2 regions of the Thalassotalea fusca genome follow, and region 2 is predicted to be linked to the other one. Evidence: predicted binding sites of a transcription regulator. Region 2 holds the regulator's gene; the other holds the start of a gene.
The links. The regulator LexA, encoded in region 2, represses DNA repair genes until DNA is damaged. The targets are predictions, from matches to a motif close to TACTGTATNNNNATACAGTA.

Region 1 (15,973 bases), on a different contig from region 2:
TTAACAATGGCAGATTCAGGGATAAGTAATATCATGTCACAATTGAATGAATAATCAGTCACTTGATAGCTTATTTTTACTTTCAATGCCAAATCCCAATTAAATGCTTGCTGCGCCAAATGCTGAGACAATGTCAATTCCGATGCTGAAATGAGTCGCGGTGCGCTATATGACATTTGATTATCAATTTGACTCGCAAACACATTTAAGAATGTCGTTGTAAGTATCGAGCTTAAATCAATAATTTGTTCTTCAGTCGAAATCTCATTTGGCTCATACCCCAGAATATCTGCAAGTTTGTCAGAATCTTCTGGCTGGTACATCAATAAAGCTTCACCGCGAATGCCTTCATAACCAAAAAAGCCTTGGCTGACCACTGCTACTTCACACTCTTCTGAAAACAAAGTATTGGTCAAGGACTCAGAATCTACTTGCTCAATACTGGGCACACGAAGATAAACAAACGTATCCAAATAGCGAGCTAGTTGATCACTCGCTTGCCCCATCGCGACATTAATTATTTCTTGCAAACAATCTTGCTGATCTTCATTAAGATTAAGAGAGTTCATAGAAATCCATTTTGCTGTAACTGACTAGTTAAAACATCTAATTGAACAGGTTTTCTTAGAAAAGCTTTCGCACCTAAGTCGAGCACTTTACTCTGCATTTCGGGCTGAATGTCTGCAGAAATAACAAAAACACTGACATCAATGTTATTTGCTTTAATACCTTCAAGCACTCCGACACCATCTAATATAGGCATAGTTAAATCGAGAAATAAGAGGTCGACGGAGTTGTTTTTGAGAACTTCTAATGCTTCTTCACCATTAGTAGCAAGCTGGGCATTAGAAGATAATGATTCCGGGAGGCTTCTTAAGACTTGCTTACGAGCCAAATTAGAGTCATCGCAAATTAAGACTGACAGACTCATCGTGGGGGTAGTCCTTGCAATTATTATTATTATTGATTGCCTTAATTTACCTTAAATTTACGAAAGTGTTAATGAAAAATCGAACAAATTACACACTTTTTTGTAAAAGTTGCGCTATTTAGGGTTAGCTTGCTGTCAAATTTGCGCAAAATAGCTTATTTGGATTTTTGCCGCTAGCAATCTAGTTTGAATTGCATAACGTATGCCGATGAAAAGTAGCCGATGAAAATTTCACTGTGAAATGAAGAGATAAAATGAAGAGAGGAACAAATAGGTTAAACAAAAGCGTCCTTGCTTCACTTTTGAACATCGCTCGTTGGTATTATTAGATAATGCTAAGTTTAAATTTATATACATACCTATGCACCTAGCAAGATGTTCAACGACACCAACGAAAGCATTGCAGAAAACATATATAATCCCGCAATTTTAAGGCTATCACTGTTAATCTTCATAACTTCCCCCTCACATTATTTGGTAAATCGTCAATAAACAGACACTTACCCTATTCAGATAAGATCAAACAATATTTATGCCAAACATGAAAAATGTTTATTTGCTATTGCTTTAACGTCACCATGCTAGCCAATATTAATAGCAGATGTGATGCTATGTCTGCGGCTGAATCGTTAAATTCAGTATTAATGTGTAATTTGAAAAGGGTGAGACAGGGGCTTAAGTAGGGGTTGTATTGATCAAGACCAGTTTAATGGGGTTCGATGAGTACGAAACCAGTCTTTAGCCTCTTGATAATTGGGGTAATATTCAGCGACTTTTTGCCAAAACTTCTGACTATGATTTAAATAGAACCGATGCGCGAGTTCATGCACTATAACGTAGTCGACTACCCACGCGGGTGTCATCATCAGCAGATAGTTAAAACTCAATACCCCTTGATTGCTGCAACTACCCCAGCGGGCACTGTATTTACGAATCCGGATTTCACGATAGTTTGTTGACATACTCTTGGCAAATGCGTCTACCCTTGAAGGGATATAATCTTCGGCCTTTTTTCGCAGAAATCGTTCGAGTAGCTTTTTGATCTTCTCCTTATCAAGACTCGTTTCATTTGACCGAATAAATACGGTTACTTCTGAAGCTAATTCAATAACATTTGATTTGTTAGCCCGTTGAATACGGAGAGTTTTGAAAATACCGGCAACAAGTATTGAATCACCATCACAGAAATTGCAATACAGATGTGAATTTTGGCTCTGTGACTTAAGGTGTTGCTCTATCCATCGGCGCTTTTTTGCCACCAACGTGGCAATATAGGCGTCACTTATACTGACTGGCGTCCGCACAAAAATCTGCTGGTTGCGTACTTGAATAGCAATGCTCTTACGCCGAGCACTACGAACAATTTGATATTCCATTAAGTGGTAAATTGAATGCGCGAGTTAAGCCGCATCTTCTTTATCAGTTTCTTGCTCTGTACCTGATACTGCCGCTTTTTTCTTTACTGGTTTTTTGACAACTTTTGGCTTTTTAGCTTGTAAAGCGATCAAAACATCTTCCCTATGTTTCGCTAAATAAATACTCAGTTCTTCTCGAGCACTCTCAGTCAACTCAATCGGAGCAGACTCAAACATTTCAGACAAATTGTCCGCCATATCGAGCATTTTATCGTATTCATCTGCGGCTTTCTTGTCCATAAATGTTTCAACCTCCACACCATGTCTAATTACGACAAATCGACTTTCAACTGCCATGCTTTTCCCTTACTAAATTTCACCAGGATCAATGCTCAGCGCAAACACCAGAGCTGTATACAAATACAGTATGATACTGCATTTAGTAAATAGTGCAAGTGTTGTGTGTAAAATTCGTACGGACTGCCATGTTGGCCATGCGTTCAAAGCCACATATCTAGCAAAAAATCATGTCAAAATATTTCTATTTTGCGCTAGATGTAAAAGCTCGTAACGGCCTTAATTTTCCCTTTCTCAGATTTACTAGTTTATTCAAGCACTCCCTGAATTTATAAGCAAACTAGGCATACATTAATGTTTACATTCAGCTGAATTTTTGATGTCACTTTTTCGCAGGAATGATCCACTATTACACTAGGACTCACGTAAGAAAACGCAGCATCTACTGCTAAGGTATCGACCATGAAAACTAAATTGACTTCTCTTATTATTGCGTCTGCATTTTTAGCTGGTGCTAGCTTCAATACATCAGCCGCAATGGATCCCTACTTAGAAAAATCTTTGATTGACGTCTGTAAAGCAGTCAAATCAAACAAACTAATAAAATATTCAACCACAATGCGTTCTTATAGGTTTAGGGATAAAATGATAGTGGATCGTCTTATGTGTAATGGCGATAACGTGATCGCTTTCGCAGAGAAACATAATGCTTTTAAAACAGCCGCAAGATTAAAACGCCGTGTTGGTAAAGTAACCATTACAGATATTGCCGCTTTAGACAAATGGTCTGTAAATTTCTAGATATACAAGATCAATTGATTCGAGCCAATCAAATACAATAATCGTATTTGATTGGCGTTACAACCAAGACGCAAGTGCTTGAGCAAACGCCGATGGATGTTCCAACGGCAGCATATGTCCGCATTGAGCCACTGTGAGCACTTGATGCACTTGATAACACTCAACGCTTTCAACCAACTCCCTGCGATTAACCAGCGGATCGTCATTTCCTAGCAAAAAAGTCAAATCAATCGTTTTCTGGCAGACTGCTTCTAAAATGTTTGACCGCTCAGTAGAAACCGACAACTGATGTTTAAAAACTTTAGCGCCTAATGCTTTATCCATAGCTTTCATACAATCAATAATAGACTGTTCTTCTGCGCAATCTGAATGGAGTTGCCCCGCAATGCGCTTAGACGTTACCCCACGATATTCATTTTCTTCCATCCAATCGAGCACATTACGCCGTATCTCTATTTCTTTAACGGGTAAAGCTTTAAGGGAGTTAGAAACTATCATCAATTTTTCAATGGCATCTGCAAATTGTAACGCCAGCATCCCGGCGATATAACCACCTAATGAAAAGCCAACAACATAACCTGGAGCATGGTTAAGCTGAGCGCCTAGCCTATCGATAACCTCTGCTAGCGATCCTTTATCTGGAATGGGCAAATGAATGAAGTCATATTCTCGGTAAATTTGGTTATCAAGTAACCCCCACGATTGTGTCCATAGCTGTTTCGTACACATGGTGCCAGGAATAAAATAGACCCTTTTTTTCATATTACTCATATGATTGTTAGCACATATGTGGCCCAAACATCTCGACATTGACCTGAGAGCCAGCTTCAATCCGCCCCTGCTCAGCTTCAATTACTATATAACACTCGCCATACGCCAAACTCGTCATGATTCCAGAACCTTGACTACCGGTCGCAGTGACTAGGAGATCGCCAGTTTCATTTTTGTGTAGTGTAGCGCGTTGATACTCCTTTCGCCCTTTCCCTCGCTTGATGTCGTGTGTTGTAATCGCTGACAGTAGCAAAGGCTCAGCCTTATTTTGCCCTTGCAACTTCTGCAACGCTGGCAAAACAATTTTGTCGGTAGTGACTAGCGCAGACACAGGGTTACCAGGCAAACCGAAGAAATAACTATTCGTCAGCTGACCACAAGAGAACGGCTTACCAGGTTTAATAGCTACCTTCCAGAAAGCAATATTACCTATTTTATCTAAAACGGCTTTGGTGTAATCAGCATCCCCTACAGAGACACCGCCAGAGGAAACAACAATATCGGCCTTGGCATCTGCTTCAACAAATGCTCGTTCTATCGCATCAGGATCATCTGGAATAATGCCAAAATCAAACACCTCACACTGGCATTGCTTAAAATAAGCAATTAACGCATAGCTATTACTCTCATAAATGGCACCTTCTGCAAGCGCTTCTCCCACTGGCGTAAGCTCATCTCCGGTTGAGATTACAGCGACTCTAACACGACGAATAACGTTAACTTCGGCTATCCCTAATGAAGCCAATACACCAATATCAGCGGCTTTAAGCTGACGGCCTTGAGTAAAGACAACTTGTCCATGTGAAATATCTTCGCCAGCCAGGCGTACATTGCTGCCATTTTTTGTAGGAAGCTCCAACGAAATCATCTGGCCATTTGCCTGACACTTTTCTTGCATTTGCACGGTGTCGCAATCTGCTGGCATTTTCGCCCCAGTCATAATTCTTATGCACTGCCCGTGCTGTACAACCCCATCAAATGGTTGACCTGCAAGTGACGTGCCTACCATTTCAAGTGGCTGATCAGCTGTTAACGAATCAAATGCAAACGCATAACCGTCCATCGCTGAATTATGGTAAGGCGGCACATTGACTTGACTTACAACGTCTGTGGCCAGCGTTCTACCTAAGGCATTAGCAATTGACACATTTTCAACATCAGATAGCGGTTTAATAATACTTAGTAGCTGCTCTACAGCAACTTCGTGGGGCATCAAACTCCCGTAGGAACAACAATCACTCATATGCTTTATTACTTAATCCAAGAACGAATAATATTATTGGCTAAAGCATACGCCGATTACAGGGCAATTCCTACGTTTAGTGATCTAAATCAACTAATTCGCAATTGGTCAGCAAAGCATTCGCTTTTACTATGAAATTTAGGTATAAAAACCCTACGCTGTAGTGTCTTGTTGCTTTATTACTTGATTTATGAAGCACAGTCTACTATGTAAAGATAATGACGCCGAGCTTCTGTCGCTAAACTGATTGTCAGCATGTGGCTTTAGCCGCAACAATAACTTTAATTAGGGGTTGTTGAGCTTTGAGGTACAAAAATGTACAGCAAAGTTCAACAACCGCTAACGTGTTGCCAGGGTTATAGGTGGAAACGCCTTAGCCTCCCGATATTTGGAAAGGTGAGATGTTAACTGACAATTTTGGTCGCAGGTTTTATTACCTCCGGCTTTCGATTACTGATGTTTGTAACTTCAAGTGTAATTACTGTTTGCCTGACGGCTATCAGTGCACTAATGACCGCGAGTTTCTTTCTCTTGATGAAATTAAGTGTTTAGCAAGCTCATTTGCAGGATTAGGCACAGAAAAGATTCGCATCACCGGTGGCGAACCGTCACTGCGCAAAGACTTACCGGAAATTATTTCAGCTTGTAAGCAAACCACTGGCATCAAGACAGTTGCGCTTACAAGCAATGGTTACAAGTTGCCGTACCACTTGCCACATTGGATTGATGCAGGTTTAGATGCCTTAAATATTAGCATTGACAGTCTAGATGCACGCCAATTTCACGCCATTACAGGCCAAGATAAGCTGGCCACAATTATGAAGGGCATTGACTTAGCGTTACGTAATGATTTTACGCGTATCAAAGTTAATACCGTTTTGCTTAAGCAACACAACAGCAATCAAATTGACCAGTTTATTGATTGGATAAAAGACACACCAATTACGCTTCGCTTTATCGAACTGATGGAGACAGGGGACAATGCTATATTTTTTGACCAGCAGCATGTGTCAGGCCAAAGTATCAAAGCAAAGTTACTCAATGAAGGCTGGCTACCGTGTATTAGAGATCGCGCTTCAGGGCCGGCTCAAGAATTTTATCACCCCAACTACGCTGGTAAAATCGGTTTGATCATGCCGTACGACAAGAATTTTTGCCAAACATGTAATCGCTTACGCGTGAGTTCACTGGGCAAACTTCATCTTTGTTTGTTTTCCGAAAATGGCATTTCATTGAAAGAAGCTTTAGCGTCTAATGACCCCCTACAAGTTCAAGCTGCTATTACCGAGCTTATGTCCAACAAAAAAGCAACTCACTTCCTACAACAGCGTATGACTGGCGCAACATCGAATTTGTCGATGCTAGGAGGTTAGTAACATGGCAGATTGTTTAGGCGTCGTCCTTGCTGGCGGATTATCCAGTCGCATGGGAACCAATAAAGCCAACTTACAACTTGGTAAGCAAACTCTGCTTGAACGTGCTTCAGCGCTTTTGCATGACTGTGGGTTGGGCAAAGTTGTCATCAGTAGCAAAGATCAAGTAAGCGATCTTTATGATCATCAAGGCCCTGTTGGCGGAATATACAGCGTATTCAAACAGTGTCGCCCTCATTCCATGCTTATCGTGCCTGTCGATTTACCTTTATTAACAGCAACAGATATCGGCCAACTAAAAACGATTGGTGAGCTAAGCAATAAAGCAGTTTGTTTCCAAGGTCATAGTTTGCCTTTGTACCTACCAATTAACGGATTTGTTGAAAACTTTTTTGCCAAACAGAGTCTATTTTCGCAAGAGAAAGGCCCGTCAATTAGAATGATGTTAGGGCAAATTCCCAGTCAAGCGATTGAAATTACGCAGCCTAAATCGCTAACTAATGTCAATACGCCATCTCAGTGGCAACAAATTCAAACGCATTTTAACGACAAGAGGATTTAACGCATGTCGATGCCAATTTCAGACTTTAAACCGCTTTCAATCGCAGTATTAACAGTTTCTGATACTCGAGACGAATCTACTGACACATCGGGACAATTACTGATAGACGAACTTACTACGGCAGGCCATCATTTGTATGAAAGGAAACTTGTCATCGATGATGTTTACCAAATTAGAGCGGTCACTTCGCAATGGATTGCTGACCCTGCCGTTAATGTCATCATTTCAACTGGCGGAACGGGTTTCACTGCCAGAGATAATACACCAGAAGCTATGTCCCCACTGTTTGATAAAGCGATAGAAGGCTTTGGTGAAGTATTTCGCACAGTATCGCTCGATGAAATAGGCACATCGACGATGCAATCACGTGCATTAGCAGGCATGGCTAATAAAACTGTTATTTTCTGTGTGCCTGGCTCAACAAATGCCTGTCGTACGGCGTGGCAAAAAGTAATTCAAGAGCAACTAGACGCTAGTCATCGCCCATGTAACTTTGTTCCACATTTAAACTTGGCTAAGGGTTAGTAATGGCTGCTGGTAACAAACTCACCCACTTAAATGAACAAGGTGATGCCAATATGGTTGACGTCACCACCAAAGCTGTTACTTCTCGCACAGCAACTGCTATGGGCACGATTACCATGACAACAGAAACACTTAAGCTAGTCGTTGAAGGTAGTCATAAGAAAGGTGACGTATTTGCCGTTGCGCGTATTGCGGGGATTCAAGCGGCCAAGAAGTGCAGTGACTTGATCCCCTTGTGTCACCCGCTCATGTTATCAAAAGTGGCCATCGACTTTGAAGTTGACCACGATAACAACCAGATTCATGTGTTGAGTCTATGTAAACTTTCGGGCCAGACAGGCGTGGAAATGGAAGCATTAACAGCAGTTTCTGTTGCCTGCTTAACACTTTACGACATGTGTAAAGCAGTCGATCCTCACATGACAATAAGTAACATTCACGTAACCAGTAAAGCTGGAGGTAAATCTGGCGACTGGCAGCTTGACCAGCAATAAGTCGGAGTTTGACTATGATCACAGTTCACTTTTTCGCGCTATTTAGGGAACAACTAAATTGCGATCGCATCGAGCTAGACGCACAAGAGCTCAGTACCGTTGCCGATATTTCAGCGCATTTGGCAGAAAAGTTTGACGACTGGCACAAGTTAACAAGCACGTATCAAGTGTTAGCTGCCGTAAATCAAACAATGGTAGATGTAAATACGCCCGTAAAATCAGGTGATGAAGTTGCATTTTTTCCACCCGTTACAGGAGGCTAATGTGCAAACAACCGTAGAGATCCAAACAGCCAACTTTGATCAAAGCGAGCTATACAAAGAGCTACAACAAGGTAATGTCGCAGACGGCGCCATAGTGACATTCACAGGCCAAGTAAGACAACGAAACCTCGGTGATGATGTCGTTGGTCTCTCACTTGAACATTACCCCGGCATGACCGAAAAAACGATTGCAGATATAGTGTCGTTAGCAAGACAAAAATGGGCAATTGGCAAAGTCATTGTCATTCACCGAGTTGGCGATTTGAAGGTCGGTGAGAACATTGTATTTGTTGGCGTTACTGGCCCTCATAGGGGCGACTGCTATGCAGCCAACGAATTCATCATGGATTTTCTGAAGATCAAAGCGCCCTTTTGGAAGAAGGAAATCACCACAGCTGGTACACGTTGGTTAGATGCCAAATCGACAGATCATAAAAAAGCACAACAATGGGAAAACTAACTAAGTCATGCTGACACATCAGGAAAAACTTCGTTATAGCCGTCAAACAATCGTAGAACAAATAGGTGAAGACGGACAACTTGCTCTTAGAGACGCCAGCGTGCTAATCGTTGGCTTGGGCGGTTTAGGCAACCCCGTCAGCATGTATTTGGCGGCAGCTGGCATTGGAAGGCTATTTTTGGCAGATGGCGATTCCGTTGATTTGTCAAACTTACAACGGCAAGTGCTATTTTCCCCCGAAGATATCGGCCAAAACAAGGCTCAGCAAGTTAGCGAGCGTTTACTACAAAACAATCCTGATGTAGAAATAGAAGTTATTGACGAAATGCTTGATGATGAGTCTATGGCTTACTACGTTGATCAAGTGGACATTGTCGTTGATTGCACCGATAACATTGAAGCGCGCTACCTAATGAATCGTGCCTGTGTTGAGCTGCAGACTCCTTTAGTTATTGGGGCGGCTACTGGGTTTGATGGCCAGCAAATTGTTATAGATCCTCGAGAAACAACAAATGCCTGTTATCAATGTTTATTTCCTAAAGCTGAGAAACGTCCGGTAACAAACTGCAAAACACACGGTATTGTAGGCCCTGTCCTACCCATAATAGCAGGTATGCAGGCGCTGCAAACCATTAAGCTAATATGTCAAATTCCTGCACAAGCGAACCAATTGCAACTGTATGATGGATTACAAAATCAATGGCGCAGCTTCGCAGTGAACAAGCAAAGTGATTGCCCCGTTTGTCATAGATAATAGTTTTAGCGACTAATACCAATCCGTATAATATCAATTGAACTAAATATTCATTTCAATTGGTACAAATACAACAAAACCCTTTTAAAAGGGTTTTGTTGCTATATATATATTAGAAATAATGGCAATTAGAATTAGCGTGTGTGAATTACTTATAAAGCCCCATACTTCGATCTGTCATTGCTTCTCGCCAGCCACCTAACCACTCTGACTTAGCATTATTGTTTCCTTGATAAGGGCAGTGTTCTCTATTCTTACCAGACAGTCCGGCTTGATAGCCATTCGAATAAGCTCTATCTAACCGATCTCTTTTTTGTCTTCTCATAAGCGAGTCTCCATATATTATTGATAAGTATAAATTTATTAGAAACTTGACGGTCGTTTGTTATAAACATTCGACAACTCATTTAAGAACAATTGAAAAGTCATTGCAAGCGAAAAAGTGTCATCCAAATGTCATAAAATGTCGTTATAATAATTGGAACACCAGTTCAAAATTCATACAATTCTATAATACGTATACAAAACAGATCGTTAATTATTTTGCTATAGATCGCATCTAAATAAACCGCATTTTTTATATAAAAAATTGGTTTAAAAACAACCAATCATTTTATGGTGACAGCAAAGGCATTAGCATTTTTTCTAATCCATTGCGTTTAATTTCATACACTAGCGCTAATTGCTGGCCTAGAGGTCCTTCAGGAAAGCCTTTTTGCTTGAACCACACTAAATAAGGTTCAGGTAAGGTGAGTAACTTTTGCCCTGCATACTTGCCAAATGGCATGACTTGGTTAATGGCTAATAACATTTTTTGTTGGTCTAATTCCATAATACTGCTTGACGAATCGCTATTTATTACTTTACAACTACACTTAACGCTATAGATACATACGAATTTTACAGGTTTGGCTTAAAGACTCAAACGCTAATATTTAAATGGGTAAATTACTTTTATGTTAATGAAACGATTACTGCAGTTAAGATCTATTTCATTCATATTGTTATTAGTTATCGCGCCTGTAACAAAAGGGCAATCTATCTCTGCCAAGTTGACAGATCTAGAAAAAATAGCCTATCAAGATGCGGGACGAGCATTTAACGAGCTGAACAACTTAGCCGATGAAATAAAAACTAGTAACCGTACAACGAAACTGCGTTGGCTGTTACTTATGCTCACGGCCGCTTATGATCACAGTAATTATCAAGGCGTACTAACACTAGCTGATACAGTTCCCAACTTGCTGTCGACAAATGAAAAAGGCGACAAGTATTGGATTGAATTGCTTCAAATGCAACAACAGCTCATTGAAGGAAAATTTGCAGACATTCTCCCTGTTCTACAATCTTTCGAAAAAGAAATCATTGCAGTGAATGAGCCCTTTCTGACAGCTTTTTTTCATAATATGCTATTTTTCATTTACTCAGTAAATGGTATGCCTGATTTTGCTTTAGATATGGCAATCGTTAACCGAAAAGAATGGATTCAGTTAGAACAATATTACTATGCATTGGAAGTACTTGTTCGCATAGCTCGCTACCGTCTTAATCTCTCAGATTTAGAAGGCGCATCAGAAGCCGTAGACATGGCTAAACTAGAAGCTGAAAAGCTAGAAGCAGCCAATATGAATATTGGTATTATCGAACTAAAGTCTGACATTCTACTTGCACAAGAAAAACACAGAGAAGCCTTTGATATCCTTAATGATTTGTTAGTTAGCAATACCATCACGCCAGATCACGACAAATATCAGAGCGTATTAAATAACACCGCCTATGCTGCCTTTAATGCAGATGAATTTCAACGAACGATAGATCTCGCACAGGAAAGCCTGAATCTCCCCGTGCAGAAAACACCAGGATTATCTGCTTATTTAATGTCAATGATGGCCAAGGCACACAATGAACTGGGTAATCACGAGCAAGCAGAAGCATTAATCAAACAAAGTAGAGAAATATATGACGGAATGAACAATCAATTTGGATTGTTTGAAACCGAGCAGGTACTCATTGATATTTTCTATAATAAGAAAGACATCGAAAAGCTATATCAAACCACAAAAGAGCTCATTGATCGCATCACTAACTATGATGATAACCAAGGCAAGCGACGGGTGGAACGCTCAGCCAAAATTGCTCATGCTGAAGAGCAATCTAAAGTGGTAGAAGAGCTTGCACAAGAGAATATTGAGAAATCGGAAGCATTAGATACATCGAATCAATTACTCACGGCTAAGAATCAATATTTACGGATTTTAGCCGTATTTTGTGTATTGCTTGTGGTATTAATGGTTTGGTCGCTATACCTGTTAAAAAGAAATAAACGCCTAGCCAATAGAGATGCATTAACGGGCATTCATAACAGACGATGTGGTCTGAAAAAAGCTGAAAAGCTCGCTAAAAAGGCACTAGCCAAAAATGTATCTATTGGCGTTTCTATATTGGACCTTGATCATTTCAAACGAATAAATGACACCTTTGGCCACGATGTTGGTGATTCGGTACTCATAGAGACAGCAGCAGAAATAAGCAAAGTAATCGGCAAAGATGATGTGTTTTGTCGCATGGGCGGGGAAGAATTTTTAATAGCAAGTGCCAGCAACGATCACCAGTCGATCAATTCGCTAATGCAAACAGTTATCGACAAAATTAGTCAGATTCCTGTTTCACGATTACGTACCGATAAACCCGTTACAGCGAGTGCAGGACTAAGAATTGTTTCTTCAGAAGATGGCGTCTCGTTGAAATCACAAATCATTGATGCTGATTTTGCGCTATATCATGCCAAAGAAAACGGCCGCAATCGCTTATCAAGTTTTAGTCCTGAAATGGTGTTCTAATTCACACAAACCCTCGCTTTGGTTATCCATGACATAAATCTGTCACGCTTCACTTCTATAATTCCCGAAAAATTGAAATGAACTGACAAATGCAGGATAACCACATGTCTATTGTACGTAAGCGCAGTGCTGCACATAAGGCGTACTTGCCAACAAATGCACGCGATAATCAATATCTACTTGCCGAATTTGAAATTACTGATGAACTCATTCAACGTATTTCACCTTCTTTTTCGCTCGACCATAATCAGGCCTACTTCCACTTTTACCAAAGTCTCTCGCAGCTTCTAACCACTCTTTGTAATGACTACAATATTCAAAGCAGCGTATTCGTCGCCAACGACAAGTTGGTACGTGTTCGATATAGTCAGGAAATGCACCAATGGCAAACCAGTCAGCAAATACTGTTCTATTACGATCCACATACACATTGCCTACAAAACTCGTTTTTTGATGCAAATATCAAAGCAAAAAAAATTTCTATGTTATTTTTGGCAACTGGCGATGACATTCGTGTCAATGCGGCGTCTTTCCACCAAAGAGTTCGCAATTTAGTACAAGATTACCGTCAGCAGCTCGGGCTATCTAAGGGTGATATTCGTTTAAGAGACCATCAGCACATTACCTATGATTTATTTGCCAAACATAAAGGCTGTTTAGGCACTCATGCCTATAAAATGCGACCAATTAAAGAACGGTATGCCAGCCAAAAAACGCAATTACCCGAGCAACATTCAGCCATAACCTATGCGGTTATTAATCTAGCCGTAAACAACCGTATTTTAGATATGGTTGAAATTGATCCGCATTCGAGTGATCCATACAACCCTTTGTATACTTTTCTTACCGACTCGTTTTCAATGGCGGCCAAGCGATTCAACCTAAATAATGGTGCTTTGATTGCCAACGGATTAGTTCCAATTGTACGTTTTAGTGAGCAAGAAACTGTTTCACGGGTTGGTGAACTACAAATGTTGGGTTATAACCCGGCTGCAAGCCCTTGTGGCCTTGTAAGCAAATGGCAAGCAAATGTACTAGTAGACAATATTCAGCTGATATTCGTCGCCACCACTGAAAACAGTGACGACTATGGGTATGGCCGCTTTCTTAATCAAATTGAACAAGCGGTGCGTTTAATGGCTACTGAACTGGAAATGTCGGCAACCAGAGAGGAACTCACATTGCGATTTCATCAACATATTGCTTACGATATCTAGTCACGCTTATTTGCCCTTTTGCTACATTGCAGCCAAAACTGGCTGTAATGTAGCTTTACTCATGCTCATTTATTTGAACGATTTTTTTTATTTTAGAGGTCTTCTTTTTTCAAACGAAGAACCGCTCGAACATGAGTTAGGATTTTCAACAACTAAAGTAATTGTAGCCTTGGAGAATCGACGCTATAGTGCTTAAATTCTCAAATACAGCGTAGTTTAATCGCTAAGCTCTGCGGAAAAAAAAGCACAATTGCTAGCAACCACTTTAGGAACACTTAAATGAATGACACAATAACACTTGGCGCCGGTTGTTTTTGGTGTGTAGAAAATATTTTTAATCGCATAAATGGTGTGCAAAGCGCTATAAGTGGTTATGCCGGTGGCACTAACGAAAACCCAACCTATGAACAGGTGTGCTCAGGTGCAACTCATCACGCAGAAGTAGTTCAAATTACTTTTGATCCAGCGGTGGTTTCACTGGACACCTTGTTAACAGTGTTTTTCGCTATTCATGATCCCACATCCTTAAATAAGCAGGGTGACGATGTTGGCACACAATATCGTTCTACTATAATGCCGCACAATGAGCAACAATTAGCATTAGTACAAGTAGCGCTGGAAAAGGAAAAAAATGCAACTAAATATGACCGCCCTGTGGTTACAACAATTGAGCCGTTAACTCAGTTTTACGCTGCTGAAGACTATCATCAGGAGTATTATGACAATAACCCTGAAAACCGATACTGCCAGTTGGTTGTTGCAAAGAAAATTCAAAAGTTCTTGGCGACCTATTCACATTTATTAAAGCCTGAATAACAATTGTAATACTTGGCCTAATGAGAGCTTTTTAGCAATTTAGGCGTAACCATATTAGCTAATTTGAAGGTTGCGTCTTCTGCTTCTCGCCATTCTCTAATATCGCTCGTAAGTGTAATAAATGAGCAAGTGGGTACATGCGCTATGTTTTGCCCTGTAAGAAGGTAAAGAATATCGCTAATGGCAGGGTTATGCCCCACTATTACTACTTGTGCCACGGCGTTGTCTATACGCTTGATTACTTGCTTTAATTGTTCAGCATCAAAGGTATACAAAGCCGCTAAGGTTTGGCTTTGCTTGGCGGCTTGGTTGACTCCAATTAAGTGCGAATAAATGAGAGACCACGTTTGTTGTGCGCGTTTAGCAGGGCTCAATAGCACCAGCGCACTCCCTATAGAAATGCCAGTGAGATAGTTGCCAACGGTATGACAAGCGTCTTTGCCCCGCTGACTGAGCGGCCTGTCAATGTCGTTTAGTTGCTTATCTTTCCAGCTAGATTTAGCATGTCGGAGTAAATGGAGTGTTTTCATAGCGAATCACAGCTTTTGAGCTAGTTAATAGTGTTGGCGCAATAGCTCTATCGTTTGCCTATCGAGCGTGCCATTAAAAAATAGTGCTAAAGCCTGTTTAGTATCTTCAACTATTTCGCGATTGCCGTCATAATCTTCAGCTTCCGCAGCAATGGAAAACAACGACATGCAAGAGTGAAATTTCAATTCATCAGGCCAACCAAATATATCGCTAACTCGTTTGTTGCCATGTTGATTCGTTAATCCAATACATTCTTTAAGCCGCGTCCCTAACATGTTGTGATTTAAGTATGCCTGCGCTTCAGCTAGTGAACTGATCCCGTAAAACTGTGATACTTCACTTCTTCCTAATTGTTTCAGCTGAGGGAATATGTACCACATCCAATGAGATTGCTTACGTCCACGCGTTAACTCGGTAATTACTTGCTGATAGCAATCTTTTTGAGCTTGTTCAAACCGCACAAGGTTGAATGTATCGCCAGTCATGCTAACCCCGAACAAACAAGAGTATGTTAAGTATAATTAATTCTTTCTATTTTGTGTTTGAACTTATGAGGAATTTGAAGCAAGGGACACCTGAGTCTATTTTCATGCAATAAACTCAGGATTGAACGATATTGTCCAGTTAGTACATAAGGGTATATAGCTTTCTACGATATTGTTTTACTAGAGGGTCACTATCGGGTAGTGCTTTTAGCACATCAAGTAACTGCTGTTTGCTCGTGCCATCAGGGTCATTAC
Region 2 (15,973 bases):
ATACAACCTATGATAAATGCCGCAGGATAAAATATTTTCAAGGAAGTGAGTTTTTTTAAAATAGGCTGCTTATCATGCAATAAGTACCTTGTATAATTGCCGTACATTTTTATTTTCGACTTAAAATTGATTTGTTTTAGCAAGCCATCCTCTCTAAGCATGCGTTCAAAACGTAGGATAAGGCCCTTAGGGTTGTTCATACAAAGCTTAGCAAAGTTATTGCTTATTCCTTCTTGCTGATATTCAACAATCTTAAATGTATCATTCACACACAAATACTTATAATCAATATCAAAATCCAAAGTAATGAGCGCTTCCGGCATGAATTTCTCACCTGCGATTATCGGAAATCGCTTATTCTTTAGAAGATCAGAACGAACAAAGTCACACCTATCTCCGCGCATATTCAATTGATACGCATTAGCAACGATTGTTGAATACATAGGAGAACTCGGGAACTTATCACCCAATACATCTCCTTTATTCAACTGCGTACACAACCCAATGATACCCGCTATATTCTGTTTGTTTTCAATATCTTGCCATATTTTTTGTGCTCTAGATAATGCTGATTCCGCTAATAGGTCATCTGAATCTAAAACAATAATTAGCTCCCCGCGAGCTTCTTTAAATATAAAATTTAAACAGCTGTGTTTTCCTTCATTCGATTTCTTGATGTAGGAAAAGGGAATAATATTGTCTGCTTTAACTTGTTCAACAAATGCTTGAATATCATCAGTGCTTCCGTCATCTATCAATAACCATTCAAAGTTGGCCGCCACGGCGTGATTTTGCAACAAGCTGCTGTATAAACGAGGGAGCAAATGCGCACGGTTGTATACTGGTGTACCAATGGTAAATTGAAACTGCATCTCTATACTCGAATAAATTAGATATTAGATATTGGCATTAAGTTCTTGCTCTGTGGTTTTGCGAACATCGATGGCCTCCATTGCATTTCGTGCATTGTTAGCAATAGTTTGAAATAGCGATTGATCTTCCACTAATTCACTTACCAAATTGGCATACTGTTCTACATCATATGACTGTGCTAATAAACCGGTATTGCCGTGAACAATGAATTCAGGTATCGCACAAGTATCAAAAGAAACGGTTGGCATTCCAGATGCCATTGCTTCACACATAGAGACGCCTTGAGCATCCATCCTAGTCACAGCAAGATAAATACCATGCTCAGCGTGAATTTTTGGGATATCCTTTTGATTGATGAATTCTGGTTTTAATGAAAATTCCGATTGCGAAATGAGCTTGCTAGCTGTATCGGCTATTATGCTCTCATCCTGGCCTTGGCCATAAAGTGTCGTTTTGAATTCGTCATTGAGCTTGCTGGCTGTTTCAAGCAATAAATCAACGGCGTATTTGCCTCGATATATTAGTGGTCTAATACTGAGTAATTTATGGCGATTCTCCCAATGATCGGTAAATCTAAAATGCTCAGTATCTATGCCATTAGGGATAACTAAAGACTTATCAGTCAAATCTATTCCTGTATGCCTAATCGATTCATGCAACATCCATTTGGATGGCGTGACGAATTTGCAGGGTACATTTGGATGGTTAAACTCTTTTAACGTCTTAATCATCCGCTTAATTAAATAGCAGTCACGATATAGCCATCGAGCAACCGTCTTTGGGCTATGCCATTTAATATCTTCACGACGACTATGCCAAATTGTTTGAGATTCAACCCCGTGGATGAAAAAAAGAGTTGGTAACCGTTCTTTAAGTACAGTTTGATATAAATACTCAGCATCAACAGACTTATCAAAGCGATGCATTAGCAGGTGAATCATTACCCGATCTGCATTTTCAAGTGATTTCGCAAGAGTTTCAACATCGGCCAAAATGACTTTGACACCGTCGATTTCGTATTCAAAATTATTTTTTGCTGGAACCAATACTATCACTTCATGACCTTTAGCAACATATTCTACATTTCTTGTATGAACAAACATGTGGCTATATGGGCTATCTTGAGATGGGTAGCGACCAGTTAATACGACTATTTTCAATTTGTCAGACCTAATTTTATCTATTATTGATTCGGTACTAAGAGTTACCGTAATTACCAAAACCTGGTACGTATCTGGCGAGTAATCGCCAAACAAGTGCAATTTTGGGTTTGATTATGTTTGGAGTAGAGATCTTATATCCATTTTCAAACTTAACTTGTTTAAACTTTTGAGCCACGCCTTGCCAAATGTCGCATAATGTCTTGAATCTTACAGTTCTTAAAAAATCTTGTTTAATCAATGAAGAGAAAGTAATTGGGTCTGCAAAAATTGGTACAATTTGCCCGTATTGCCCATTGATTAATAACGCTCCATTGTTGATAAACCTAGCGCCTCTACCCCAAATAAATTCATAATAGGTAACTTTCGCATAATCATCTATGTCTAGATCGCTTGTTCTTTGGGTGAAATCTTCAAACAGCATATCAAATTCGCTTGAAGACAAATTATTATACCTTCTTTTGAAGATTTCATGAGCACTAAAACCACGAACAGAGTATAGAATTGGAAAAAATCTGTATAATTCTCCGAGTAGTCCACCCACATGCATCCTGACCCCTCTTTGCAAGGTGTCGCCTAAAAAGCCATCAAAAATTATGTTTGCACCATTTGACTGGGTAGCGACTTGTCGATAACTCGCCAAAAATTCTGACTTAATCATTTCAGGAGGCGTTTCGCATATTTCGGCGTAAATCGCCTTTTCATTGCCTTGCTTAATCGCTTGACTGAATTCAAACTCGATGAAGTTATTAAATTCCCGAGCATATTGTCTAGCTATTGGCCTATCGCCACTGTTTGCAGGCCCATAGCAGTATCCAAATGAGAATTTTGCCGCACTCAAAATCAATCGCGAGTCCATGCCACCAGAAAGTGGTAATTGTCGTTTGGACTCAGGAAACTGCTCGATGATTGAGCTGAATCTATTGACAATTTTTTCGAGTGAAATAGGTGCTGACGACAATACATCAGCATACTTTTTTACGGCGGCGTCGTTGTATAATATGCTACCAGGCTCCATTCGATATACATCTACATATTTGGTGTGATTACCAAATAGGTGCCCTAACTTGTCTAAAATTTGTACGAATTTGGGGTCGGGGTCCAGCGTTAAATCACTTCTCTCAAATGCTGTAAGGGTCGGCGTCAAATATAGCTTGTCGTTTCTCAATGTATAGTAATGATTGGATAATCCCATGGGATCATTAAACAGGAATGTTTTGTCCTCCGAAACAAAGAGTGCAACAAATACTCCACCAGTTATGTTTAGCAGTGCGTCTTCGGCGTGATGGTTTAAATCGTTAAAGAGTCCAGAAATATCATTTAATTTGTCTTTATACAAAATCCACCCAGAAACATACACCCTAGCTTTGTTCTCTTCATCTTGCTGATAGTGATATCCCTCAGTGTCCCCGTGAAATATAACTTCTCCTCTAATCCCATGAATATCCGTGAACTGATAGGATTCATGAAGTTCTTGAAATTCTAGTTGAGACTGATTTAAGGTTTTAGCGTTACAACCCAGATAGAGGCCTATCATCTATTTGCTAGTGCTCCTGTTCGTATGCATTTTTTTTAAATTTAGTGCTGTCATAGCCCCGAGTAATATGCCTATCGTACCAGAGGTCCAAATATGACCACTTAATTGCGATAGACACAGTAAAAGGAAACTGATGATGAATACATATGGGGCTATATCCGATTCATTTCGAATGGTATTTCTATGGGAACGGTATACACCCCAAAAATAAAATGAGGTCAATGCGACAAGTGTAAAGACGCCATAGAGATTAAATATGTCAATACTATCTATTTCTACACCAACAAAACCCTTAAGGTCTTTTTGACCGAGCGCCTGTCCTTGTCCAAATAATTGTTCGAATAAATTGCTCTTATTTAGAACAACCTCTGCTCTACTTTCTGCCATATCATCACGACCAGAAAGTAGTATTCCCATCAAGCCTTTCTGATTGTAAAACCACATAATACGATCGTAGAGACCTATTTGCTCTAATATATCGACAATAAGATATGCGATTGCGGCACCGATACTAATTAAAGGTACAAATATGATGACCTTTAAACGAGTAAAAAAATACAAGCGGTTCCGTTCATTTGCTATTGGAATCAAGAATACAATTAGAACAGAGGCGATCATTGTCGTTTTAGTCGCAACCGAAATTCCACAGATCACGGTGAACAATCCGAGCAATATATAGGAAGGTAGTTTTCCGTTATTCCAAACATAGTGTAAAGCGAAACCGAAGGTAACCAAGAAAGCACCACCAAGCTCATTTCCTGCTAATATCAAACCAGTGGAACCAGCCCCTTCGTCACCAGTCAATTGATAAGTACTTTTACCTAGACCTAATGCCCCTAATATGAAATTGAAAGATAAAATAAAAAAACTTATCCACAAAATTCTTTCAATGCTATTACTAGCAAATTGTTGGTTAATCTTAAAAATACTGCGGAAATATAGAAAAACTATGATTGGTGTCATGATTTTTAATATTAACGCGAAATCATAAACAAAATAAGCTGTTTTACCGTGTAACGCTAGTTGGTAAAATGGCCCGATGAAGAAAAAAAGGATGCCACTAACAATCCACAACATTGCCTTGAGATTTTGTTGTCCTAATAATATTAACAACAAAAAAACTAAGGGGGTCTTGTAAATAAGTGAAATCTTAAGGTCAACTCCCAAATAGATAACAGCAAATCCTGCAAGCATGTCCGCAAGTAAATACACAGACATCATTAAGATAGTTAGTTGATGCCACAAGATATTTTCGTTAAATATTCGAAGTTGATTCATGCCGGGCGGTATTAAGCAGTAACCTGCGATTTAGCTTGGCGATCAAGCCCATAAAACACAGCAATAATAACGGAAATAAAGCCACTAAAAATAAATGCAATAATACAAAGTAACGCTCTACTTGGTGCTGACTTTTCTTCAGGGACAATAATGGGACCAACTGTTTCAAACATCACTTCATCAGTAATATTGTTAAGGAGTAATATCTTAGTCTGTTCTCCAATTAGCCCGTATAGAATAGACTGAAGCTCTGAATTACCCGTTTGAACCGCTTTTTCTTTCAAGAGAGTAATATACTTTTCTGTTTCCCGCTGAGTCTTCTCTTGCCAAAATAAGTTCATTTCCTTGATCAATAAATCGAGCCATTCAGCCGCTATTTTTGGGGAATAATAGGAGAGTTCTATGCTTAATGTACCTTTTTTACTCGCGTAGTCTACCGAAATATTTTCTGAAAGCTTAGAGTAAGCTTCCCATGGAGTTGGTATAACACTTTTTCCTTCAGGTACTTCTCTCACCCACACCTTTTTTTCTGCATCATATAGTTTAGGGTCAATTATTAGTTGATCAGTACTCTTGTCCCACTTTTCTACTGCTAATAAAGCAACGGTTAGGTTATGTTTTTCTATGAAGCTCTGTAGAAATGCTCTTGATTTTAATAGTTCTAAGGCTACATCGGTCTTATCTGTCGAACCTTTGCCAATATTAATCCCTGCCATACTGGCAAGCCCGCCAAACTGTCCAGCTAGCTTTGCTAATGAGCCTCCACTTTCTGCGCCTTTCGGCATATACAGCCCTTTTGCAGTATATATGTTTGGCTTGCTGATCGCGTATCCAACCATGAGCGCTGACCAAAAACTGGTAAAGCAAAAAATGAAAACCTTATACTTCCATATAAAACGGGGTATTAACGACAAAGTTAATTGTGGTACTTCTTCTTTTGATAAATTGCTCATGAGATTTTTATTAATTAGTTTGAGTTAAATTACGTGCAGAAATCGGGTGCATCCATACGCGTTTGCTAGCGGGGAGCATAATAATACATTTTACCCGCGAGTGGTATAGCCAAAAAACTTGGAACAGTATGCGTTCCTCGTAGTAAAGGACTAGCAATTGAAATTGATAGACGAAGTTCACTTTAACAAATCTACTACAAATCAACTTACAAATTAATTGCCATTCCTGAGTGCGATTCAGTTAAGATACTCTTGAATGTTTAAATTGCGCCAATAATAAAAACAATGCTTTATCAGTTTCAAAATTTCGAGTTTAACAGTGAGAGTTTAGTGCTCACGCAAAATGGTGAACCAGTTGCCATCCGCCATAACGAAGCTAAAGTCCTACTCGCACTCATTGAAAATTTAGACAAGGTGCTGAGTAAAGACGATATTTTGTCGATGGTTTGGCAAGAAAAGATTGTTTCTGATCAGGCTGTATTTCAAAACATAAGTCATTTAAGAAATATTATCGGCACGAGTGCCATCAAAACATTTCCCAAGCGTGGCTATCAATGGCAATTACATATAACTTCAGTAGCGCAGCAGACGCCACCTTCAGCTCCTTCACTCACTCTTGATAAGGAAGACACGAAAGTAAGCCCTGAAAGCATTGCTACAAGCCCTAAGCTTTTATTATCTATTGCCGTCTTTCTTGTCGTATTCATTGTGCTCGTATTCATGAGTAAAAATGCATTTGAATCAGACAGCACAGAAAGCGAAATCGTACGAATCGGCTATATTCCATTCTCACTGACAGTGGCTGACACGCGCTCTACCATTCGCTTAGATGATAGTGAATCTATTGATATTGCAACACTCGAGAATCTGACAACTTCGGCATTCGCGGCTGCACAAGAATTGGAATATCGAGCCATATCGGCTGAATATCCCCTAGTGTTGACCGGAACTGCGTATTTTTTCGAACAAAACTACCACCTTGATTTCGTTTTAAAGGGACCGGTGCGTCAATGGCAAGGGCAATTGACCGATGATTCACTACCGAGTTTGCTGGAACAATTGCATCACCATTTGGCTCAACCCTTTATTCGTAAAATTGTGAGTGAGCCACGCTCACCTGAGTTGCTGCAAGCGTCTTTATCGATCGCTCACCAGCAATCCCCTGATGACTTAATTGTGCTGGGACAGTTAATTGATAGCTATATTAAGCTGGGTGAATACGAAAAGGCGATGACACTCGCTGATAAACTCTTAGGCAATGCTCAAGCGCAACAAAATATTCAGCAACAAGGTGTCGCATTTTTGTATCAAAGCAGAGTGCTAACACAAAAGCAGTTATTTGAACTAAGTGAAGTTAAATTGATTACTGCTAAAGAAAAATTCACTCAGGTTAATGATTTGGCAAGGCTTATAGATTCTTTTCATGCTCATTCATGGATTAACCATCAATTTAACGACTATGAGGCGATTAAAGATAATCTGACAAGAGCAGCAATGTTAGCACTTGAAATTCAAGATATAGAGCGTGAGCTCCACGCGCTAACCTATTTGTCGGTAATGGCACATAAACATAGAAAAACGGAAGATAAATACACTTTCTTAACCAAAGCGGAACAAAAAATGACAGCGTATCAATTGCCGATTTATCGTTTCGCGAAAATTCCATTCCATCATGCAATATATACTGACAGTAAAGACGGCAAAGAGCCTCATCTTAGAAGGGTACTTGAGTATACAGAATTGACCCCAGACCACTGGGTTGCCCAGTCGAGTAGAGAACAACTCATGCAGTATTATATCGACAAAGGTCGATTGCGCGATGCACAACAATTACTGAGCCAAGCGGTAACAGTCAATGCGGATAACGCTTATTTAAAAGCACTTTATGCAAGGGCTAGCAAGCAGCAGACTGAGTTTATTCGTTATGCAAAGGAAGCCTTCGAATTGGCGCAGTTAGCGGGTATTAATAGCATCAGCTTAGATGCAGCACTAATGTTATGTAGCAATCCAGATACGCAAACAGATTTTGACTTCTACTCGCAATTTATTAGTGAAAACGCGACAGCAAATTGGCGTAAGAACAATCAGAATGTACTCGCATCATTAAGCTTAATTGAACAGTAAGCGAGTTTGATTAGTAGAAATTACGCATTGACTGCCTAAATCACCTTGGTGTTTAGTCAATTGATTGCAAACAACGCCAGAAAAGAAAGAAATAAAGAAAAGAACCAGCAATAGCTTGATACAAATGGCTATTGTTGGTTCAAATAATCAGTGACTAAGATTGTTCAATCGAAAACCAATTGAGTTTCCAGTCATTGTCGAGCGATCTCAATGTAATTGTATGTTTGCCTTTTTCCAAATGAATGGTTCCACCGTTTTGCGTTTTCCAGTCATGGTAGCCGCCTGTTGCGTCAATTTTTTGAACTGTGAGTTTTTTGGACTCGTTGTAAATTTCAAATCCTAGGGTGTTCCTCGGAGATGCAACACGATAAGACAGCTGATACGCACCTGATTTAGGAACTTCAATTTGATAGCTCATCTCAGCACCTTCACCGATGCCTACAGCACCTGTAAGGTTATAGCCTATGCGACGAGATTTATCTGAGGTAAATGAAATACCAGTGTTGTTTTTTGTATCGGTTATTTTAGTCGCCCATTCGGCTTCAACTTGCGCGGGTAGCTTAACCCAACTAGCCGCTTTAGTTACTGGGGGAGCATAGGTGCTTTGTGTGTGTCGCCTAACTGCAACCACTGTATAATCATAAGCATGCGCTGGCACGTTGCCATCTATAAACTGCATTTCATCAATATTATTGGCTATCATCTTAAACATTTTTCCCGGTAGTGCATTGCGATAAACGCGATAACTAACAGTATGGTCATGCTGATCGTTGTCCCAGGTTAGCCTAACACTATTACTGTTTTGACTAATCTGAAGATTTTTTACCGGCGCGGGGATTTCGGGTAGCAAATCACGGCGTTTCTGTGCTTGTTGTTGAGCAAATTCAAGTGATAGGATGAATTGCCTAGTTTCGTTCGAAATCGGTGGGATTTGGTTATCTATTACCAACCTAAATCCGTTGACACCACCAGAAAATATCTCGTCTGTTGAACGGCGGTTAGCTAATGGAAAGTGACTCCAGTGCCAGCTACTACCACGGACTACACGACGATCACACTTACCGTCAATACGTGCAGAACCATCTGTTGGTGCACCTTCATAAGTTCCTACGTAGCAATCGGAGAGAAACTCGACTACATTGCTGACCATATCGTGTAATCCAAATGGGTTTGGCTTGTACATGCCAACGATACTGGCGTAGCCAGAATTATCTTCGCAATTTGCAACTTCACCGGTCCAATTGTAGTAGCTTGTATTGTTATTGAGCTGCAATATGCTTTCACCGCGTCGATCTCCGGTATTTTCATAATCACAAACGAGCGTATTGTCTTTATCATCTCCAAAGTAATAATCGGTTTTAGTTCCAGCACGCGCAGCATATTCCCATTCGGCTTCAGAAGGTAGTCGATAGGGTCTGCCAGTTTCTTTTGCTAACCATTGTGCGTACGCATTAGCGGCTTGCCAGTTGATACACACAACAGGCTGATGTTCACTGGTGTTTAGCCTGTTGGTTTCCCAATTTCCTTTGCTGGGCAATAAAAACCACACATCTAACTCGTGTCGGCACGTTTGAGGTACAGGATAATTGGTCATTTCAACGAAACGACGGAATTCAGCAACAGTTACCTCGTACTTACTCATGCCAAAAGACTGGATGTTTACGGTGTGAATAGGCTGTGCATTAGCACGGCTAGTTGACCCCATTTTGAAACTGCCAGCAGGGATTTGTACCATGACAGGTTCGATTGGTTTATTGATAGCGTAGGACACACTGCTAGTGGCAATACTCATAGCAATTAAAAGCTTAGTTATTTTCATAGTTATTCCTCGTAAAAGACTGGCGCAATATGAGCAATAGCGCGGTGAAAAGTCCTATGAAAAACCTAGCTTTAGCTAAAAATAGAAAAATTTTAGAAATATGAATAGATAATTTCTGATTAAATTCAGTACATACCTTGCGTTTATTTACAGGCTGTATACAATGACAGTGATACTGTTCAAAAATACAGGGCTGTTATGCGACCACTTACCCCAAGACAACAACAGATCTTTGATCTGATTAAAGAGAAAATATCAGCGACCGGCATGCCACCAACACGTGCGGAAATTGCTGATTTTTTTGGTTTTAAATCGGCAAATGCGGCGGAAGAGCATTTAAAAGCTCTGGCCAAAAAAGGTTACATTGAAATGTTGCCAGGAACCTCGCGTGGCATTCGACTAGCTGAAGAGTATGCCGAAGAACAAGGACTACCACTTATTGGCCGTGTCGCTGCAGGAGAGCCAATTTTGGCGCAAGAGCACGTTGAAGAGCGTTATCAAATTGATGGTAATCTTTTCCACCCTGCAGCGGATTATTTGTTGCGGGTAAATGGCGAAAGTATGAAAGATATTGGCATATTAGATGGTGATTTACTGGCTGTGCATCAAACGACTGATGTGCAAAACGGTCAAGTAATCGTGGCGCGTGTAGAAGATGATGTTACTGTTAAGCGCTTTAAAAAAGAAGGTAATGTGGTGTATTTACATGCTGAAAATGAAGACTTTGCACCGATCAAAGTAGATCTCGCTAACCAACATTTTAATGTTGAAGGAATTGCCGTTGGTGTAATTCGTTCTGCTGACTGGATGTAATTGTTTTATATATCATCGCTAACTATTAGGTTTATTGGCGGAATGTTCAATAAGCCTAACTTTTACCGTTTTTTGAATCTTTTCTTACTCTCCTAATTAAATCCAATACCAAACTTCCTATCTAACGCGTTTTCAAACGAGTTTTAGATTAAAAAGTAATCAGTAAAAATTTTTCACGAATTTGTCAAATCAGCTTTTTTTCGAGTGCCTGCTTAAAAATACGACAATTACTGTAGTTCGTGTCACCACTGCGTTATAGCGCTTTTAGAGTGGTAACTCTATTGTTTTTATTGCCATTTCTAAGCATAGCACGCTAAATTAAAAATTGACCTAGTTTAATAATTAAGTAATTCTAGATTAGAAAGTAAGCAATAATAAGAATATGGTGGTGTTACGGTTTCTTGCGGAAGTCAGTAGCAAACGCCAAATCAAAAATAACAACAGAAAAATAAAAATGACGTGCCTAGCATGAGCTGTGTATTACTGCCTAAGCATGACTTTACATTTAAAGGGCGGAGGAGATGTCGAGTGAAAAGACGTAACCTAGGTTGGCTGTTATTGGGGTTTTTAGTTTTACCCGGTATAGCTTGGGCTGAAATGGAACTTAATCTTACCCAGGGGGTAACAGAGATAAGTCGAGAAGTGTATGGCTTACACATGTTCGTGCTTTACATCTGTACGGTAATTGGGATAGTCGTTTTTGGTGCTATGATTTGGTCGATGATTTTTCATCGAAAATCGAAAGGCGTAACACCAGCAACATTTCATGAGAGTACAAAGGTTGAGATTATTTGGACGGTAGTGCCAATTCTCATTTTGATTGGTATGGCGATTCCTGCAACCAATACGCTCGTTGAAATGGAAAACAACGACAACTCTGATATCACTATTCAAGTCACTGGTTCTCAGTGGAAATGGCACTACAAATATTTCGATCAAGACATAGAGTTTTACTCTGTATTGGCCACTCCACGTGAAGAATATGACAATCTAAATGGCCAGTCAGCGGAAAAAGGTGAACACTACTTACTGGAAGTTGATCGTCACTTAGTTATTCCGGTCAATAAAAAAGTTCGATTCTTAATTACGTCTGATGATGTTATTCACTCTTGGTGGGTACCAGCGTTTGCTGTTAAACAAGACGCTAACCCAGGTTTTATTAATGAAGCTTGGACCATCGTTGATGAACCAGGGATCTACCGCGGCCAATGTGCTGAGCTTTGTGGTAAAGATCATGGCTATATGCCTGTTGTCGTTGAGGTAAAATCTGAAGCAGACTATGCCGCTTGGATTGATGAGCAAAATAGACTTATTGCAGAAGCTGCTGCAGCTGAGCAAGCGTCGTTAACTGCATCGCTGTCTAAAGAAGAGCTTATGTCGTTAGGTGAACAAACTTACACTGCGTATTGTGCAGCGTGTCACCAACCTTCAGGGATGGGATTACCGCCAGCATTTCCAGCCCTTAAAGGAAGCCCAGTTGCGACCACAGGGCCCATAAACACTCATATTGATATTGTATTGAACGGTAAGGCAGCAATGCCAGCCTTTGGTAAGCAATTAAGTTCAAAAGAAATCGCAGCAGTTGTGACTTATGAACGAAATGCATGGGGTAATGACACCGGCGATCTAGTGCAAGCCGCAGATGTTAAAGCTGCCAGTGGTGGCGCCAGTACCGCTGTACCTGCAGTGAGTGAAGAAGTTGTGGAGACGGTACAAGAAGCCGCTGCAGAAAAAGCACCTGCTGAAGACCTTTCAAAAACATATTCTATGGATGAGCTCATGGCGATGGGCGAGCAAGTATACAACGGTAAGTGCTTAGCATGTCATCAAGCTAACGGTGCAGGGCTACCTCCAGCGTTCCCAGCATTAAAAGGCAGCCCGATGGTGTTGGGTGATGTCAGTGCGCATATCGACATGGTATTAAATGGCAGCCAAAAGAACCCAGCAATGACGCCATTTAAAGATCAATTAACAAAAACGGAAATCGCGGCAGTGGTGACTTTTGAGCGTAACGCTTGGGGTAACGACACCGGCGATCTAGTTCAACCAGCAGATGTAGATGCTGCGAGTGCGAAGTAAGGGGAAGCATTATGACGACTGAAGCTATTCATGACTCGCATGACCACGAGCATCATGATCATAAAATGACGGGATTAAAGCGTTGGTTGCTAACAACTAACCATAAAGACATTGGATCTTTATACCTTTGGTTCTCGTTTATCATGTTTTTAACTGGCGGTGCCATGGCAATGGTGATCCGCGCAGAATTATTCCAGCCTGGTTTGCAAATTGTCGACCCAGATTTCTTTAACCAAATGACGACAGTGCATGGTTTGATTATGGTGTTTGGTGCCATCATGCCGGCATTTACGGGGTTGGCCAACTGGATGTTGCCGATGATGGTTGGTGCGCCTGATATGGCATTACCACGACTCAACAACTGGAGCTTCTGGATTCTACCTTTTGCTTTCAGCATCTTGTTGATGTCTTTCTTTATGGAAGGTGGAGCACCTAACTTTGGTTGGACGTTCTATGCGCCACTGTCTACAACGTACAGTAATGGCAGTACAGCGTTCTTCGTGTTTGCGGTTCATATTATGGGTATTTCGTCAATTATGGGAGCAATTAACATTGTTGTAACCATAATGAATATGCGAGCGCCAGGTATGACGTATATGAAAATGCCATTGTTTGTCTGGACGTTTTTCATCACAGCATACCTACTGATTGCCGTTATGCCAGTATTGGCTGGAACGGTAACTATGGTACTTACCGACACCTATTTCGGCACAAGCTTTTTTGACGCTGCTGGCGGCGGAGATCCGGTGTTGTTTCAACATATCTTCTGGTTCTTTGGTCATCCTGAAGTTTACATCATGATACTGCCTGCATTTGGTATTGTTTCAACGACTATCCCGGCATATTCTCGTAAAAAGTTATTCGGATATAGCTCAATGGTATATGCAACTGCCTCAATTGCATTCTTATCATTTATCGTGTGGGCACATCACATGTTTACGACAGGGATGCCGTTATTTGGTGAGTTGTTTTTCATGTACTGTACGATGCTCATTGCCGTCCCAACTGGTGTTAAGGTATTTAACTGGGTGGCGACTATGTGGCGCGGTGCTATTTCCTTTGAAACATCAATGTTGTTCTCAATTGCGTTCGTTATCTTGTTCACTATCGGCGGTTTCTCCGGTTTGATGCTGGCGATGACACCGATCGATTTTCAATATCACGATACTTACTTTGTTGTTGCCCACTTCCATTATGTATTAGTAACTGGTGCGTTGTTTTCTATCTATGCAGGTGTGTATTACTGGCTGCCAAAATGGACGGGTTACATGTATGACGACACTTTAAGTAAATGGCACTTCTGGTGTTCATTGATTTCGGTGAACTTGTTGTTCTTCCCAATGCACTTTTTAGGTTTAGCGGGTATGCCTCGACGTATTCCTGATTATGCATTGCAATTTGCTGATTTTAACAAGTGGGTCAGTATTGGTGGCTTCGCTTTTGGCCTATCACAACTTATTTTCTTAGTGTTAGTGATTAAGTGTATTAAAGGCGGTAAGAAAGCTGAGGCTAAGCCGTGGGATGGGGCAGAAGGGTTGGAATGGACGGTACCAAGTCCTGCGCCTTACCACACCTTTGAAAAACCACCTAAAATTGACTAATAACAGGGGATAACTCGTGAGTACAACGCAAGATCAAAGTCAACGAGAAGCTAATACACAGAGAACGGTGAAGAAGCTCGTACTAGTGGTGTTCGCTATGTTTGGGTTTGGTTTTGCACTTGTACCTTTGTATGACGTGTTTTGTGATATTACTGGGTTAAACGGTAAAACAGCGAATACGGCGGCGGCAGTGAACGAAGACGGAATAGATACTTCCCGTACTATAACCGTGCAATTTCTTAGCAGAACAGCGAAGGGAATTCCGTGGCAATTTGAACCTATGATGAATGAAATTAAAGTGCATCCAGGTGAAATGAAGTTAGTGAAGTTCTATGCAAAAAATGAATCTACTCGCGACATAATCGGACAAGCAGTTCCGTCGGTGTCGCCTGGAAGAGCCGCGCTGTATTTTCAGAAAACCGAATGTTTTTGTTTTAATCAACAGCCGTTAAAGGCAAGCGAAGATATTGAGATGGCATTACAGTTCTATGTTGATCCTGAATTGCCCGACGATGTGTCTACGCTAACTTTGTCATACACTTTGTATGACATAACGGGCAAAGTCGAATCATAAGCGTCATACGCGAATACATAGGGGAATAGCTATGACTACAAAAGAATATGAAACTTATTACGTACCGGCGCAAAGTCACTGGCCGATCGTAGGTGCAGTCGCATTATTTTTAATAGCGATTGGCGCGGGCAGTTACGTGTCTAATCTAAACAATCCTGAAGGCGGTATTGGCGGTTACGTACTAATTGCGGGTATTGCACTTATCATTTACATGATGTTTGGTTGGTTTAATAACGTCATTGAAGAGTCAATGTCGGGCAAATATAGCCATCAAATGGATAACTCATTTCGTCAGGGGATGAGCTGGTTTATTTTTTCAGAAGTCATGTTTTTCGCGGCTTTTTTTGGCGCGCTACTTTACGCTCGAACACTTTCAGTGCCTTGGCTTGGCGGCGAAGGCAATAATGCGATGACCCATGCCGTATTATGGCCTGAGTTTGTTGCAGAATGGCCGCTTATCAAAACACCAGACGGCACCGAAACAACGGCTATGGGGTGGTATGGGTTACCATTAATCAACACCATCTTATTATTGACCTCTTCATTTACTGCTCACTTTGCACACGTTGCGTTGGAGAAAGGCAAACGTGCACAGCTTAAAGTTTGGCTTAGCATAACGGTTGTATTAGGCCTCGTGTTCTTATACTGCCAAGGGCTCGAATATTCTCATGGGTATGCTGATGAAATGAAGCTGTACTTAGATAGTGGTATTTATGGCAATACATTTTATCTGTTGACTGGCTTCCATGGTATGCACGTAACATTGGGCACAGTGATGCTAATTGTGATGCTAATTCGTGTGTTCAAAGGTCATTTTACACCTGAAAATCATTTTGCCTTTCAGGCAGCAAGTTGGTATTGGCATTTTGTTGATGTTGTTTGGGTGGCACTATTTATCTTTGTCTATATTATTTAATTAATACATATGATTAAGAAAGAGAAAGCACTGGCTTTCTCTTTTTGTTTGTAAGATTGAGTTGTGTAAAAATTGAACGCACATGCCTGCTCAGCATTTGCCAGAATAAACAAATTTGTTTTTAGTAGGGCCTTGGATTTGGCGTAATAACGCCAGTTAATATGCCGATCAGTAATAATAAGACGATGAACGCTGATGTCATTACACGACGACCAATAAATTTTGACATGTTGGGCTTGTTTGGGT

Region 1: ACSLUK_RS11730 (YebG family protein) is a predicted target of LexA. The motif match lies at 2,695-2,714, and genes of this name have one in related genera.

Annotation. Positions count from the first base shown of each region.
Region 1 is NZ_JBQRUN010000008.1:99,736-115,708, forward strand. It holds gene ACSLUK_RS11715 (chemotaxis protein) at 1-569, opposite strand, end outside; gene ACSLUK_RS11720 (response regulator) at 566-931, opposite strand; gene ACSLUK_RS11725 (M48 family metallopeptidase) at 1,627-2,307, opposite strand; gene ACSLUK_RS11730 (YebG family protein) at 2,332-2,643, opposite strand; gene ACSLUK_RS11735 (DUF3718 domain-containing protein) at 3,046-3,384, shown strand; gene ACSLUK_RS11740 (alpha/beta fold hydrolase) at 3,442-4,146, opposite strand; gene moeA (molybdopterin molybdotransferase MoeA) at 4,163-5,368, opposite strand; molybdenum cofactor riboswitch at 5,609-5,813, shown strand; gene moaA (GTP 3',8-cyclase MoaA) at 5,800-6,771, shown strand; gene mobA (molybdenum cofactor guanylyltransferase) at 6,776-7,333, shown strand; gene moaB (molybdenum cofactor biosynthesis protein B) at 7,337-7,858, shown strand; gene moaC (cyclic pyranopterin monophosphate synthase MoaC) at 7,861-8,352, shown strand; gene moaD (molybdopterin converting factor subunit 1) at 8,367-8,615, shown strand; gene moaE (molybdopterin synthase catalytic subunit MoaE) at 8,617-9,075, shown strand; gene ACSLUK_RS11780 (HesA/MoeB/ThiF family protein) at 9,083-9,829, shown strand; gene rmf (ribosome modulation factor) at 9,978-10,154, opposite strand; gene ACSLUK_RS11790 (DUF3820 family protein) at 10,443-10,661, opposite strand; gene ACSLUK_RS11795 (GGDEF domain-containing protein) at 10,786-12,669, shown strand; gene ACSLUK_RS11800 (DUF3083 family protein) at 12,774-13,886, shown strand; gene msrA (peptide-methionine (S)-S-oxide reductase MsrA) at 14,166-14,702, shown strand; gene ACSLUK_RS11810 (SixA phosphatase family protein) at 14,720-15,232, opposite strand; gene ACSLUK_RS11815 (DUF1810 domain-containing protein) at 15,257-15,718, opposite strand; gene ACSLUK_RS11820 (tetratricopeptide repeat protein) at 15,858-15,973, opposite strand, start outside.
Region 2 is NZ_JBQRUN010000002.1:116,921-132,893, reverse strand. It holds gene ACSLUK_RS02965 (glycosyltransferase family A protein) at 1-872, opposite strand, end outside; gene ACSLUK_RS02960 (glycosyltransferase family 4 protein) at 897-2,033, opposite strand; gene ACSLUK_RS02955 (asparagine synthetase B family protein) at 2,071-3,570, opposite strand; gene ACSLUK_RS02950 (hypothetical protein) at 3,571-4,815, opposite strand; gene ACSLUK_RS02945 (GumC domain-containing protein) at 4,860-5,801, opposite strand; gene ACSLUK_RS02940 (winged helix-turn-helix domain-containing protein) at 6,087-7,925, shown strand; gene ACSLUK_RS02935 (SUMF1/EgtB/PvdO family nonheme iron enzyme) at 8,080-9,744, opposite strand; gene lexA (transcriptional repressor LexA) at 9,943-10,557, shown strand; gene coxB (cytochrome c oxidase subunit II) at 11,155-12,636, shown strand; gene ctaD (cytochrome c oxidase subunit I) at 12,648-14,237, shown strand; gene ACSLUK_RS02915 (cytochrome c oxidase assembly protein) at 14,254-14,811, shown strand; gene ACSLUK_RS02910 (cytochrome c oxidase subunit 3) at 14,843-15,727, shown strand; gene ACSLUK_RS02905 (DUF2909 domain-containing protein) at 15,849-15,973, opposite strand, start outside.